Regions from separate parts of the Paenibacillus sp. FSL R5-0744 genome, predicted to be linked through region 1. Evidence: riboswitches for the same ligand, from Rfam matches in the RefSeq annotation. Region 1 holds a riboswitch; each other region holds the start of a gene.

What was found. Region 1 has a riboswitch for cyclic di-GMP ahead of MKY19_RS05215 (EAL domain-containing protein). Riboswitches for the same ligand answer to the same signal wherever they lie in the genome.
Region 2: another riboswitch for cyclic di-GMP. It lies ahead of MKY19_RS21190 (thiamine pyrophosphate-binding protein); the one in region 1 lies ahead of MKY19_RS05215 (EAL domain-containing protein).
Region 3: another riboswitch for cyclic di-GMP. It lies ahead of MKY19_RS04750 (glycosyl hydrolase); the one in region 1 lies ahead of MKY19_RS05215 (EAL domain-containing protein).

The regions. Positions count from the first base shown of each region.
Region 1 covers NZ_CP150228.1:1,191,796-1,196,088, reverse strand. The annotation lists gene MKY19_RS05220 (methyl-accepting chemotaxis protein) at 1-30, opposite strand, end outside; gene MKY19_RS05215 (EAL domain-containing protein) at 43-2,226, opposite strand; cyclic di-GMP riboswitch class I at 2,399-2,485, opposite strand; gene MKY19_RS05210 (M20 family metallo-hydrolase) at 2,718-3,959, opposite strand; gene MKY19_RS05205 (alpha/beta hydrolase) at 4,081-4,293, shown strand, end outside.
Region 2 covers NZ_CP150228.1:4,781,341-4,785,633, reverse strand. The annotation lists gene MKY19_RS21200 (hypothetical protein) at 1-21, opposite strand, end outside; gene MKY19_RS21195 (carboxymuconolactone decarboxylase family protein) at 61-429, opposite strand; gene MKY19_RS21190 (thiamine pyrophosphate-binding protein) at 440-2,083, opposite strand; cyclic di-GMP riboswitch class I at 2,202-2,297, opposite strand; gene MKY19_RS21185 (HAMP domain-containing methyl-accepting chemotaxis protein) at 2,489-3,739, opposite strand; gene MKY19_RS21180 (YafY family protein) at 3,862-4,293, opposite strand, start outside.
Region 3 covers NZ_CP150228.1:1,076,047-1,080,339, reverse strand. The annotation lists gene MKY19_RS04755 (glycosyl hydrolase) at 1-554, opposite strand, end outside; gene MKY19_RS04750 (glycosyl hydrolase) at 708-2,258, opposite strand; cyclic di-GMP riboswitch class I at 2,271-2,350, opposite strand; gene MKY19_RS04745 (sugar phosphate nucleotidyltransferase) at 2,487-3,860, opposite strand; gene MKY19_RS04740 (hypothetical protein) at 3,943-4,128, opposite strand.

The sequences.
Region 1 (4,293 bases):
TACGATAGTCCAATTTCTCATTTTCCTCATGCTTTGCACTCCCTATGTACTTTTAATTAAGCTTTCATATTCTGCTACTGGCATTGGTTTCGCGAAATAATAACCTTGAGCGATTTCACAATCTATTTGTTTCAAAAAATCAATTTGCGCCTCTGTCTCAACTCCCTCTGCCACAACTTTCATATTTAAATCCCTAGCTAGCTTGACCATACTGGCAATTACTATCTTCCCTGTCTCATCATTTGACTTACTCATCAGAAAAGCCCTGTCTAACTTAATGACATCAGCAGGGAAATATTGCAATACATTTAAGGAACTATAACCTGTCCCAAAATCATCGATAGCTATGGAAAATCCTTTACGTTTCAACTCCAACAAAATATCTCTAACAAACTCTAAATTTTGGAATACAATAGACTCGGTCAGCTCTAACTCTATCAATCTAGCAGGTACCTGGTACCTGTTAATAATATTCGTCAAATGGAGCAGGAAATCATTATGGTATAGGGTTATAAGCGATATATTCACTGAAATCGGAAGTGGCTGGATTCCTTCCTGGATCCATTTACTCAACATGATACATACTGATTTAAACACCATTAAATCTAATTTCACAATAAAGCGATTCCTCTCAAATATGGGGATAAATACTGCAGGAGATATAAGTCCCTTCTGAGGATCATTCCATCGAACCAATGCCTCAGCGCCATGAAAACTGTTCACTCGCAGATCCATTTTCGGTTGTAAATATACTATAAATTCACCATTTGTCATGGCAGCATCCATCTTTCTTACGATGTCTTGCTCTTCGTGTATCTGCAATAGCAATTGTTCGTCAAAGAAAGTGCATGAGCTCTTGTATCCACCTTTAATGGACTTACAAGCGATTCCTGCTCGGTCAATACATGTGAGGATATCGCTCTGACGATCATCTATACAGTAAATTCCACAATTAATCACTAGCCTAAAACCTTCTTCATTTCCAAACGTATAGTCGCTCATTTGTTCAGTAAGTACTTGTATACGGATGAATAATTCCGCCTTATTGTCATACGAAGTGAAAAGAATAAAACGATCACCCCCTAAGCGTCCAACGACATCCTCGTCTAATGTGTTTGCTGTTAAGCTATTAGCCACTTGAATCAAAATACTATTTCCTTCATGAAAACCGACAATTTCATTTATGTATTTAAATTGTTCAATATCAAATTGCAACACAGCAAACTTTGTATTCGGTTTCTCTTTAAGTAAATACTGAGCATCTATAACAAATTTATTCGTTCTAGAAAGATGTGTTAACTCATCCTCAAAGGCAATCCTCTCCATCTGTTTCCTAATTTTGCTCTTATTTAATAGAATGTTAACAAATATGATCAATAATAAGACAAACATGATTACACATAATAGAAAAGTCGCCTGACTCATTTGAGACGCTTTGGCCATGATCACATCTTTCGGTATCACGGAGAGAATATACCAGTCCTCAACCCCCTGGATGCCAGAATAACCAACCATTTTGCTATCTTCGTTAATCCAAAATATTCCTACTCCAGATTTTTTTGCGGTTATGTTCTCTTTAAAGATTTGCAGTTGTTTCTTATTTCTAGAATCAATACTTATACTTTCGAATATGTTATCAATTGACTTATCCTCTTCGAGATTCTTCGATTTGATAATGACTTGTCCCTTTTGATCAATGATTTGAGAATAACCATGACCTTTAAAGAAGGAAACTGCAAGAGCATCATTAAGATCCTGTGTATATTTGCTGGCAGATAAAGCACCCTTCACTTCACCTTTAAACTTAAGTGGACTGTTGATCGTGATAATTTCTTTATTGGAGATCTTATCTAAGAATGGATCAGAAATACTGCTAATACCCTGAAGAGCTTTTTGGAATCCTACTTCATCTGATACATCAAACATCGTCCCATCTGATGCGTAAGCTTTACCATCTGGGCTGTTGATGCTAATTCGAATAAAATTATATTTTTTATCAAAGTGATGCAGATATTTTTTGGTCTTATCCCAATCCATATAATTGATTTCCGAAATAGAATCAGCAATTCCATCTAATGAATCTAATCCACCCTGTATCATATTTCCAATCGATCTACTCGCATGTATCGTAGCTTCTGATGTAGCAGCAACCGCTTCTTGCTCATAAGAGTTAGCAGTCCATTTTATGAAATAGTAAGAGCACCCCCAAAATATCAACGTTGCCATTAGGACGAGGCCTATCATTCTCCATACTCTCAGTGGTTGTGTTTGATCCATGTACTATCATCCTTTTTCCGATTTATTACGTTTTTTTATTAGAAAACGAGCAAAAAAAAGCCGCTATCAGAATGATAACGGCTGCAAATGCGTCAAAAAATAAGAGCATGAAACTCCCACTACATGCAACCGGCTGTCATATCTATAAATAGATTTAGACCCTATGGCTTTGTGTCCCTATTTTTCAATAGGTTTACCAATATTCTGTTTTACTATTATTAGTCCTAAATACTCTATTAAAAATAGGCTACCACCAAAAGACCTATCTCCGCTGTGATTTAATTTTTTTGAATGGGAATTTTTTCACAAACGTCAATGTTAACTTTAATATAATATTTATTAATGTAAAGCAACAATTCTGCGAACAATTATATAATTAGATACTAAAGCCCAATGTAACATTTATATATGTCACATTGGGACTTACTTCTCAACACGAATTATGTTTGTCTTACAAACGCATAACGAAGAACAGCTTCTTCTAAAATATCAATCCCCATAATGATATCATCCAAGTCTGTATATTCATTGGGATGATGACTAAGTCCATCTACAGAAGGAACAAAGATAAGCCCTACTGGGCAAAGTTTGTTCATGTTCATGGCATCATGCCCTGCCCCACTAATCATCCGTTGACTCGATATCCCTTTCTCTTCACAAATGGATTCTAGAACCTGACTGATCTCATCAGATAATAGGACGGGTTCCTCCGAAATAATTTCCGTACTCTCAATTACAAGTTGTCTATTTTCTTGTACTAAGGATATTGTTTGATATAAATGATCTAACACACGTTGCCTGGATGCCACTGAAGTAGATCTGATATCAATTTTAATTTCCACCTCTCCCGGAACCACGTTCATAGCGCCATTCAAGATATCTATCACCCCTAGCGTCGCAACCGTTCCAAATTCTAGTTCGAGTTTGGCTGCTTTCTCAAGCTCAAGTGCTATTTCTGAGGCACCTAGAAAAGCATCTTTTCTCATATTCATAGGTGTCGTTCCAGAGTGGGATGCCTTCCCTGATATTTGAATATGAAGCCTCACGGGTGCAGCAATTCCAGTCACAATTCCTATTTTTTTATTATTGTTTATTAAGACGGGACCTTGCTCAATATGTAATTCGAAAAACGCTTTTAATTCTTCATTCTCTCTACTCGCCTGATCAATACTGTTATAATCCAGTGCACATAGCGAAAATGCCTTTTCCATGGTAATACCGTCTTTGTCCTTCAAAGATCTATATTTCTCCTTCTGAAATAACCCTGACATTATTTTACTGCCTACTGTTGAAATCCCAAAACGCGAGGATTCTTCACAGGCAAATGAGATAATTTCGATCGGATGATCCGTTTCAATCCCTTTTTCGTTTAGACGTTTGATCACTTCCAAAGCAGCCGTTACACCTACTACCCCATCGTACTTCCCACCTTGATATACCGTATCCAAGTGAGAGCCCATTACAACGGGTGGGAGCCCTTCTATCTTCCCATTCCTTCTAGCAATCACATTCCCGCAATGATCCATCCGGATATCTAAATTTTCAGCCTTACACATCCGCATAAAAGCACTCGTACATGTCTGCTCTTCATTTGTATAGGCAATTCTAGTGATGCCCTTCTCACCCGAGTTATATTGATTAATATTATCAAATAAAGCCTGATATCTTCTCTTTCTATCCATGACAGTATCTCCAATCCTGGGTATTCATGATTATGGTTTCATCAAAATTCGTGAATGATATACAATAGAGGTAGTGCTAGTCTTTAAAAATTACTTACTTGATGAGGTGTAATGGATAGCTATGAAGAAGACCATTATTTTTAAAGAAAATGACTCATTTACAATTAAAGCTGATTTTCATGAAACAAACCGCCCCCAAGCCCCTGCTATTGTGTACATTCACGGAGGCGGCCTACTTTGGGGTGATCGAGAGGATCTATCCGAGGAAATGATACAACTTTACACCAAGAATGGCTTTGCGCTATTTTCAATTGATTATAGATTAGCTCCTAGG
Region 2 (4,293 bases), 3.3 Mb from region 1:
CTTTAAAATAAACTGTCCCACGTTAACATCTCTCCCGATATTTTAATTTACTGAAAATAGTTACTTTATTTCTTCAATCGTTTCGAGAAGAATATTAAAAGCGGTGATGATTCTAGGTGCCCCTATAGCGGGTACTAAGTGTAATAAAATACCCTTGAGTTGTTCTACAGTAACACCCACACGAAGAGCCATGACATAATGAACACCCAATTGATCAAACTGACCCATCGAAATCAGGGCAGAGATAACTGCGATTTCCTTCCAGTCAGCTTCGATTGTGTTGCGTTGAAAAATATCGCCGTAGGCATTCCCCATAATAAATTCAGCCAAATCGGGGAAATGTTCTTTAATCGGAGCCAGTGCTTTAGCTCCGTAGTCTCCAGAGAGATTCGTGAAGTGGTTCAGACCACTGTTTACATTGTCTTTCATAAGTGACCTCCTAATTTAGGTTCAAAGTACGGTGAGCAGTCGGAGGGACCTCATCACGGTCTGTTAGCAGTTCAATGACGGCAACACGGTTGATGGCAACAGCGTCCTTGATGGCTGTTTCGAACTCCTCCGCTGTCTCACATTTGTAACCCTTAGCGCCTAGTGATTCTGCGAATTTCACAGCATCCATAGGGACTTCGTAGATAGTTCCGTCAATACGTCCTGTAGTTTTTTCCATACCTTTTAGAGCCATATCTAGCTGTTTATTATTCACAACAATGAATATGACAGGAATATCCTTGCAGACAGCAGCGTTAATCTCTGCGCCTAGCATCATAAAGCAGCCATCTCCTGTAATGCAGAAGATCGTTTCTTCTGGAGCAGCAACCTTTGCACCAATCGCCATTCCGATGGAATTACCCATGCAAGCAAAGTAAGCATCGAAAACAAAACTGCCCGGTTTCTTAACCTTGTACCATTTCGCAGCATGGAAACCGTGACTTCCATCATCAACAAAGACTGTGCTGTTATAAGGAATTAAATCACTCATCGTACTCAAGACCGATGCAAGTGAAAGGTTTGGTAAAATCGGAGGCTCTTCGGTATAATCGGAATTTGTCGGTGCTTCGCGTTTTGTGATGTTGTTCGTGTCAATATTATTGAGATAGTAAACTAGATTGTCCCGTAGATCTCCAGTCACTGGAATCGTTTTAGAGAACAATATTTTTCCGACAAAAGTCGGATCGCTATCAAACTGAATTAATGTTGCAGGATGATTTTCCCTTTTAAGATTACAAATAGTCATATCACTTAAACGTGACCCGAGAACGATAAATAGATCACTTTGATTCAGCAAGTCATCTCCATGGGTACAACCGCCTACTCCAATTGGACCGTGATAGAGTGGATGATCCCAAGCTATAGCCCCTTTACCACCTGGAGATGTAACTACAGGAATATTAAATGTTTCCGCTAATTGAATTAGCTCACTATGTGCTCCTGAGCGGTTAACGCCTTTACCCGCGATAATTATTGGATTCTTAGAGTTATTTATAGCATCAAGTACACGGTCGATATTAGCATGGCTAACCAGTGATTCGCGTTCAGGGATTACAATATTACATTCCTCTAGCAATTCCGTTTGTACATCAAAGGGAATACAAAGGTGAACTGGACCACGATTACCGCTCAAAGCAATGGATATGGCATGATTAAAGATTGTGTTAAAGTGATCTCCACGTTCAATAAGCTTGCTATATAAGGTGGCAGGTCTAAACATATCAGCTAAATCAGCTAGAAAAGAAGTAGAGTCCTGACATTGGGGAATTCCAAGCTCTTTAATAGATTGATGGCCAGTAATAAATAGGACAGGTAGGTTGTTAGCCTTAGCATGTGCTGCTGCAGTTAATAGGTTTGTTCCACCAGGACCTGAAGTACCAAAAGCTACACCTAGTTTTCCAGTTTTAAGCGCATACCCGGCTGCTTCGAAGCCGGAACTGGACTCATGTCTCCCAGGAATAAATTCAATACCGTAATCTACCATTTTAAGAACAATAGGGCAAATGGATTTCCCAATAATACCAAAGGAATGGGTAACACCTAGGTTCCGTAGTGCTTCCGACATGTAATCTGCGACTGTCTTCAAAAAATACACCTCACAAGTTGATTGTTATTTTAAAATCAAACATTAGAAAACCTGTGCTCTGAATTAGGGCACAGGTTGGTGGCATAAATCGCCATAGAGACTGAACAATTGTTCAGTCGTCTTGGTTTTCTGCAACCTGGCAGTCATGGCCTCTGATTAAAAATGAGGCTGTAGATCCATGGTTTTGCGTCATCCTCTTTCGAAGATTTTGCCAATATTAATTTTAAAATTTATAAGAAGAATTTTCCTTTACAATATATTCCTAGAGTACCTTTGTCAATATATTTTCGCAAATTAACTCGAATTTTGACGAAAGTCTTGTCCAACCTATGAAATAATAGATATAAAAAAACTCCCCCTAAGTCAAAACTTAGGAGGAGTTTTTGGACTTGTTTATATATTTTTGCAAGTGACTTAAAACTTGAAAATATGGATAGTCTTCTGTAGATTAAACACAGCCTGTGTCATTTTCTCAGTTTCTTCAGCAACGGACTGCAGGGCATTAATTTGTTCATTCATAGCGGCGGATACTTCCTCGGTGCCGGCAGCGGTTTGCTGTGTGATTGCAGAGATATTCTCTATTGCACTTGAGATTTTCAAGGCACTTTCCAACATCAGATCACTTTCAGCAGAGAAGGAAGAGATTTGCTCGGTAATATACTGCACACTTTGCACAATTTGAGCAAAGATATGAGCAGATTGAGTGATCATCTCATTCTGTACCTGTACGACTTCTTCGTTGATAGCGATATTGTCAATCGCTTGTTTGATATCAGTTTCGATGCTCCGAACTAAGCCAAAGACTTCCTTCGTTGAAGCTGTTGATTCCTCGGCAAGTTTACGAACCTCCTGTGCGACTACAGCAAATCCTCGACCATGCTCTCCGGCGCGTGCTGCTTCGATGGAGGCATTCAGCGATAAGAGGTTGGTCTGCTCAGCGATCTCTGTGATGGTTTTTGTAATCATCGTAATTCCGCGAGCATTATGAGACAGGGCTTCGATAGTATCAGCTACTTTTTGAGTAGCCTGGATGTTTTTGCGCATGCCTTCAGCTTGAGTATCAACGGACTGCCGTCCTTGTTCAACTAGTTCTAATGTATGTATTGAACGTCTGTTCATTTCTTTCGTAGAGTTCGTATAATTGGATACTTTATTCTCAATATCTTTAATAGATTCTGTCATTTCAGCGATATCCGTAGATATTTCATTTGCACCAAGAGCTAGCTCGTTAGACGAAGAGGCTACCTGTGCCATGACAATTTTCAAATTCTGATTCTTATCTTCGATTCCACGGCTTGCATCCATAACTTGACGAGTGATTTGTGATGCTTCTGTCAAAATCTTCTTGAGCTTGTCAATCATAGTATTAAAGGAACGACTTACGTCCCCCATAGACCCGTTCTCATCGGCTCTACTAGTAAAATCCCCTTTTGAAATACTATGAGATACATTCGCGATGTCATCAAAAGAAGATGTAAGCGTTCTCTCGATAAAGCGGGCCACGGGGAAAGTTAGAGCAGCAAGAACTACGATTAGAACAATACCCAAAATAATGTTGCCTAAGATCATAAAAGTAACTAAAACAGGAATGGCAAATAGTGCGGCAACGAGGTAACATCCGGCAACAATTCTTTGTTTTAACGGAAGTTTATGCATCCAGTTCATTGGTATAATGTCCTCCTTATTAATATTATGTATTGGTGTTATTATATGGGATTTAAAGGTGATTGGTCTATAGTAAGAACTGACATAAATCTTCTTTTCGGAGTAGTTCTTTAGATTTCGTGTCAAAAATCCTCATAAATAGCGGAAATTTTTGCGATAGCAGACTTTACCATCTCTAAAAGTTCTTGCGGTGAAAGTACAATAACCGAGGGACTAAAAGAAAGGATTATCCGGCAGGCCGACTCGATCGTATTAAATTCGGCATCTACGTTCACCCACTCTGCATTGCTTGTTGGCTCTATCAATTGGACAGTGACGAATCTTTCTCGCTGTAATTCTTTTAAGACAGATGTTCTAACCCTTAGCTTTACTTGATACTTTGGCAGTGCTGCTTTAAAGGCCGTGGTGGACTCTTCCCAGTACTGTTTTAAATCAAAGGCATCAGGTCTTTTAAACCACTCATGAGTCTCCTCAACGTTAACTAATCTGGACACACGAAAGGTCCGTAGTTCATCTTTGCTTTTGGCTACGACATACCATACACCGCGTTTTGC
Region 3 (4,293 bases), 120 kb from region 1:
GCGATCTCGTCTAGATCAGAGATTAGACTCTTATACTGAGCCGTCCCAGGCGTAACATAAGCATTAAACTTCTCTTGACTGAGACTTCTGTTTACATTGGACCATTCCGGAGAAGTCCCCGGCAAACTCTGATGGAATGTCATGGCTACAATGCCACCCTCTTGATGCCACTCCATTGCACTGTCTATAACAGCTTGTCGCTGTTCTGCGATCGTCCCTTCGGGTTGATTATTAATTGCCCCCAATTCATAACCATGTAGAACGGCATTTTGTCCCGATGTATTCTTCAGCTTATGAACCAGTTCATCTGGACTTTCTAGATAATCATGCTGGCCAGACAGGATTCCTTTGCCACGTAGATTCACCAAATTACTCAGCAGTTGCTTGGCTTCTTCAGAAGCTGATGGATTGCTTGGTATAGCCGAAGGAAGAGAGGAAGAAACACTCATAGCCTTCGGAAGACCCTTAACCTCTCCCCAAGGCAGCAAGGAAAAAATAATAAACACCGGTAATATAGTAAACAACAATCTGTTTTGCTTATAATATTTACGCAAATAAATCCTCCTTTCGGTAGCTGTACTGCCTCCACAGGTGCTAAATAAACATACCTGTTATCGGACAATCGTCTTCTGACCTAATGAGGACTATAGCTTAGTAGCTCTGCAATAACGCAGAGCCACTAAGGATCGACCTTTAATTTTCATCAATCAGGAGACATCCGGAAGATAAAGTGCACTTGCTGGAACTGTCTCTTTAGCTTGACTAGCACTTTCCCACATCAAGCGGACTCTCGCATCGCCTTCATTTTCGTAATACTCCACCTTGATATCATATAGCTGGCCAGCCTTCAGCGTTATATTACCCTTACGCTCAGTACCACTTTGCTTAGTCCAACTATCAATCACGGATTGCCCATTCACCCACACACGGATGCCATCATCTGAGGTAGTGTAAAATGTATATTGCTCATCATATAATGGCTTAATTTTACCGCTCCAACGTATGGAGAAACGATCAATCCCAAGGGCGGCATCCGGCGATCCTTGCCGCCAATTGAAATCGATAATTGCATCAGTTCTAGTAAGAGCTGCTGTTCCCGATAGCTGTATGTTGTTGTAATATTCTCCTGCAAGCCCCTTCGCAAGAGGAATGGCTTCCTCACCCTCTTCTTCGGGAGGTGCCGGCGCTGGTGCAGCGCTAGGTGTCGGTGCCAGACCAGTATTTAATTTATCTCTGGTCAGGGTATAGTTGCTATTCATAAATGTTTTAATTGTATCTGCACTGTTATTCTCGTAAAGCATTTTTCCCCAGCTCATCATATACGTCCATTTACTTTGTGATTGCTGAAGCTTCTCCAGATTAGGCATTTCACCATTCTCCCCGATCGCAATCGGTTTGCCTGCGGCTAGACTCAACAAGCTGTCATAGTATTTTTGCTGGTAATCATTTTCGTATATATCTGCTGCCAGAATATCTACTTTATCAGCACCTGGATAAGTTAGCGCATAAGGATCTGACCAAACATTGGGAGCATTCGGACTCCATACCCATAACAAATTATTTAATTTATGAACGTTAACAAAACGGTCATACATAATATTCCAAAGTTTAGAAAAGTTATTTTTCTTCCCCCACCAGAACCAGTTCCCGTTCATTTCATGATAGGGTCTCCAAAGCACCGGAACATTGGCATCGCGCAAGCTTTTTAGGGAGACTGCCACCTTATCAAGTTCAGCGATCAGATTGTTATATTGCTTGGTACCCGGTGTAACGTAACTATCGAACTCATTCTGACTAAGTGTTTTTTTTACATTATCCCAGTCATAAGAGGTGCCCGGCAGGTTAGCATGAAAAGTCATAGCTACGATCCCGCCCGCTTTATTCCAGTTGATGGCGCTGTTCACCACATTTTGACGCTGCCAGGCCATCGTTCCTTCTGACTGACCGCTGATCGCGCCCAGTTCATAACCGTGAAGAGCGGCATATTGTCCGCTGGTTCCCTTCAGCATATTGTTAATTTCATCTGGACTTTCTAAATAGTCATGTTGACCAGCAATAATACCTTTTCCTGAGATCGAGTAAAAATAGTTAAGCAGCTTTACGGCTTCAAGTGAGGCTCCTGGGGTAACTGGCGTTCCAGAATTTGAAGCAGCTATGACAACAGACGGCGAAATTCCAACAGTAAGCGGAAGTGCAGTCAGAAACAAGACGAGTGACAGAAATGCGCCAAATAATCGATACGTACGGTAAGCTTTCAAAATAATCTCCCTTTCGGTAGCCAGGCTGCCACTCTTTCGAAGGCCCTATAGCTTTGCGTCCCTACCTTTCGATAGGTTTGCCTTTTCAATTTAAGAGAAATAATCTCTCTTACCGTAAGTATCGACGACAATTAATGATATATTTAGTGTTTTTATGACTTTTTTTGATAATTGAGTCAATTTACCTGTTTCAAGAAATTTTGGATTGGTTAAATAGATAGGTTAGACCTATGAAATGAATTGTTGTAGTTCTATATCATTCCAGTCTAAAGTAATACGAATGTTATCTTCTTCTACTAATTCAGAACCCGTCTGTACCTCTATAAACTCGACATCCGTCAAAGCAAGGATCGCGTGCTTCGTTCCTTCCGGTATACGTACTACGTCCCCAGCCTTCACATTATGTTTTTTCTCATTCAGCACAATACTTGCTTCGCCGCTGACGATTGTCCAAATTTCACTACGCTTGCGATGTAATTGATAGCTGATATTATTCCCCTCGGATATAAAAATCCGTTTGGTCAGCACTTCATTGCCTTCATCATATTTCACATAATCAATAACTTTGTAATGGCCCCAGCGGCGTTCCTCGTACATCGGTCTTTGTTCAAAGGTCTTCAGCACTTCTTTAATCCGTGGGCTCTCAGCTTTATGGGTAACTAGAATCCCATCCGGGCTAGCCGCAATGATCAGATCCTTCGCACCAATTACCGTAATCGGAATATCCAGCTCATTAATCAAGCAAGTCCCCTCAGAATCCGCCGTTACAAAACCTTTTCCTACATGCTTGCTGCTCATTTCCTCTGTCAGCGTATTCCACGTTCCAAGGTCCTTCCAGAATCCATCATACGGCTGCACCACAATATGTTCTTCTTTCTCCACCACTTCATAATCAAAGCTGATGGAAGACAATAGCTTATACTGCTTCTGCAATTCTTCATATCCTAAAGGCAACCCTTTACGCTGCAAAATATCTAACAAGTACCCTAAGCGGAAGGCAAACACTCCACAATTCCACAATGCATTTTGCTCGATGAGCTGTTCTGCTTGTATACGGTCTGGTTTCTCTTGAAAGTGACTCACCTTCATAAAACCATTTCCCCCCGCCTCTTCGGTGGTAGGAATAATATATCCGTATTTCTCTGAGGCATGTTCAGGAACAACACCCATTAGTGCCAGATTTGCTCCACTTTCCAGCATGGTCCCCTCAAGCATAGCTATGGTATCGAAAAAGGATGCTTCTACATAAGGGTCAACAGGCAATATTGCTACCGTTTCCGCTGGAGAAACACCTGCCACTGAATAAAGATAGGTAGCTGTTAAGGCGATAGCCGGAAAAGTATCCCGACGCTCCGGTTCAACGATAATCGGCACATGACTTCCCAGTTGGCTTTGTATCATTTCTACTTGGCCGCGGCCGGTGGCCAGATAAGATGATTCTGCCATCCCTGCTTCCTCCAGCTGTCTCCAGACACGTTGTACCATGGATTCTGGTTCACCTTGAGGGCTTTCAAGTACCTTTAGAAATTGCTTTGAACGTGAGTCGTTGGACAACGGCCATAACCGTTTACCTGAACCGCCTGATAGAAGTACCATTTTCATAGAATGAACCCTCCTTGAATTGATATCAAAACCTATGTCTTCCGTTTGGTGGTCGTTGGAATGGATGCACTTACTAACTTTGTTAGGTAGAAACCTCTCCAAGGGATTTTGGATTTCCGATCGCTGTTATCCTCAGATTTCCTGATTGAACCGCTTCTAGCGGTAGAAATCCGAGGATAGCATATGCTTTCGAAGCTAGCTTTCCTACGGAAATCTTTCGGGCGAACACTCCGTTTCTACAGTTCCAAATTCCCTTTCCGTTCTTCACCTAACTAACTTCTTCTTAATACTTGATCCGTGCGTACCGGGCTGTACCAGCCGGAAGCAAGCACGTTTTTCTAAAGATTTGTTTCTGCTCTGGGGGAGGCAGCTGCAACTGCAAGAACAACTGCAAGAACAACTGCAACTACAAGAGCAACACTAGTTGCCACCA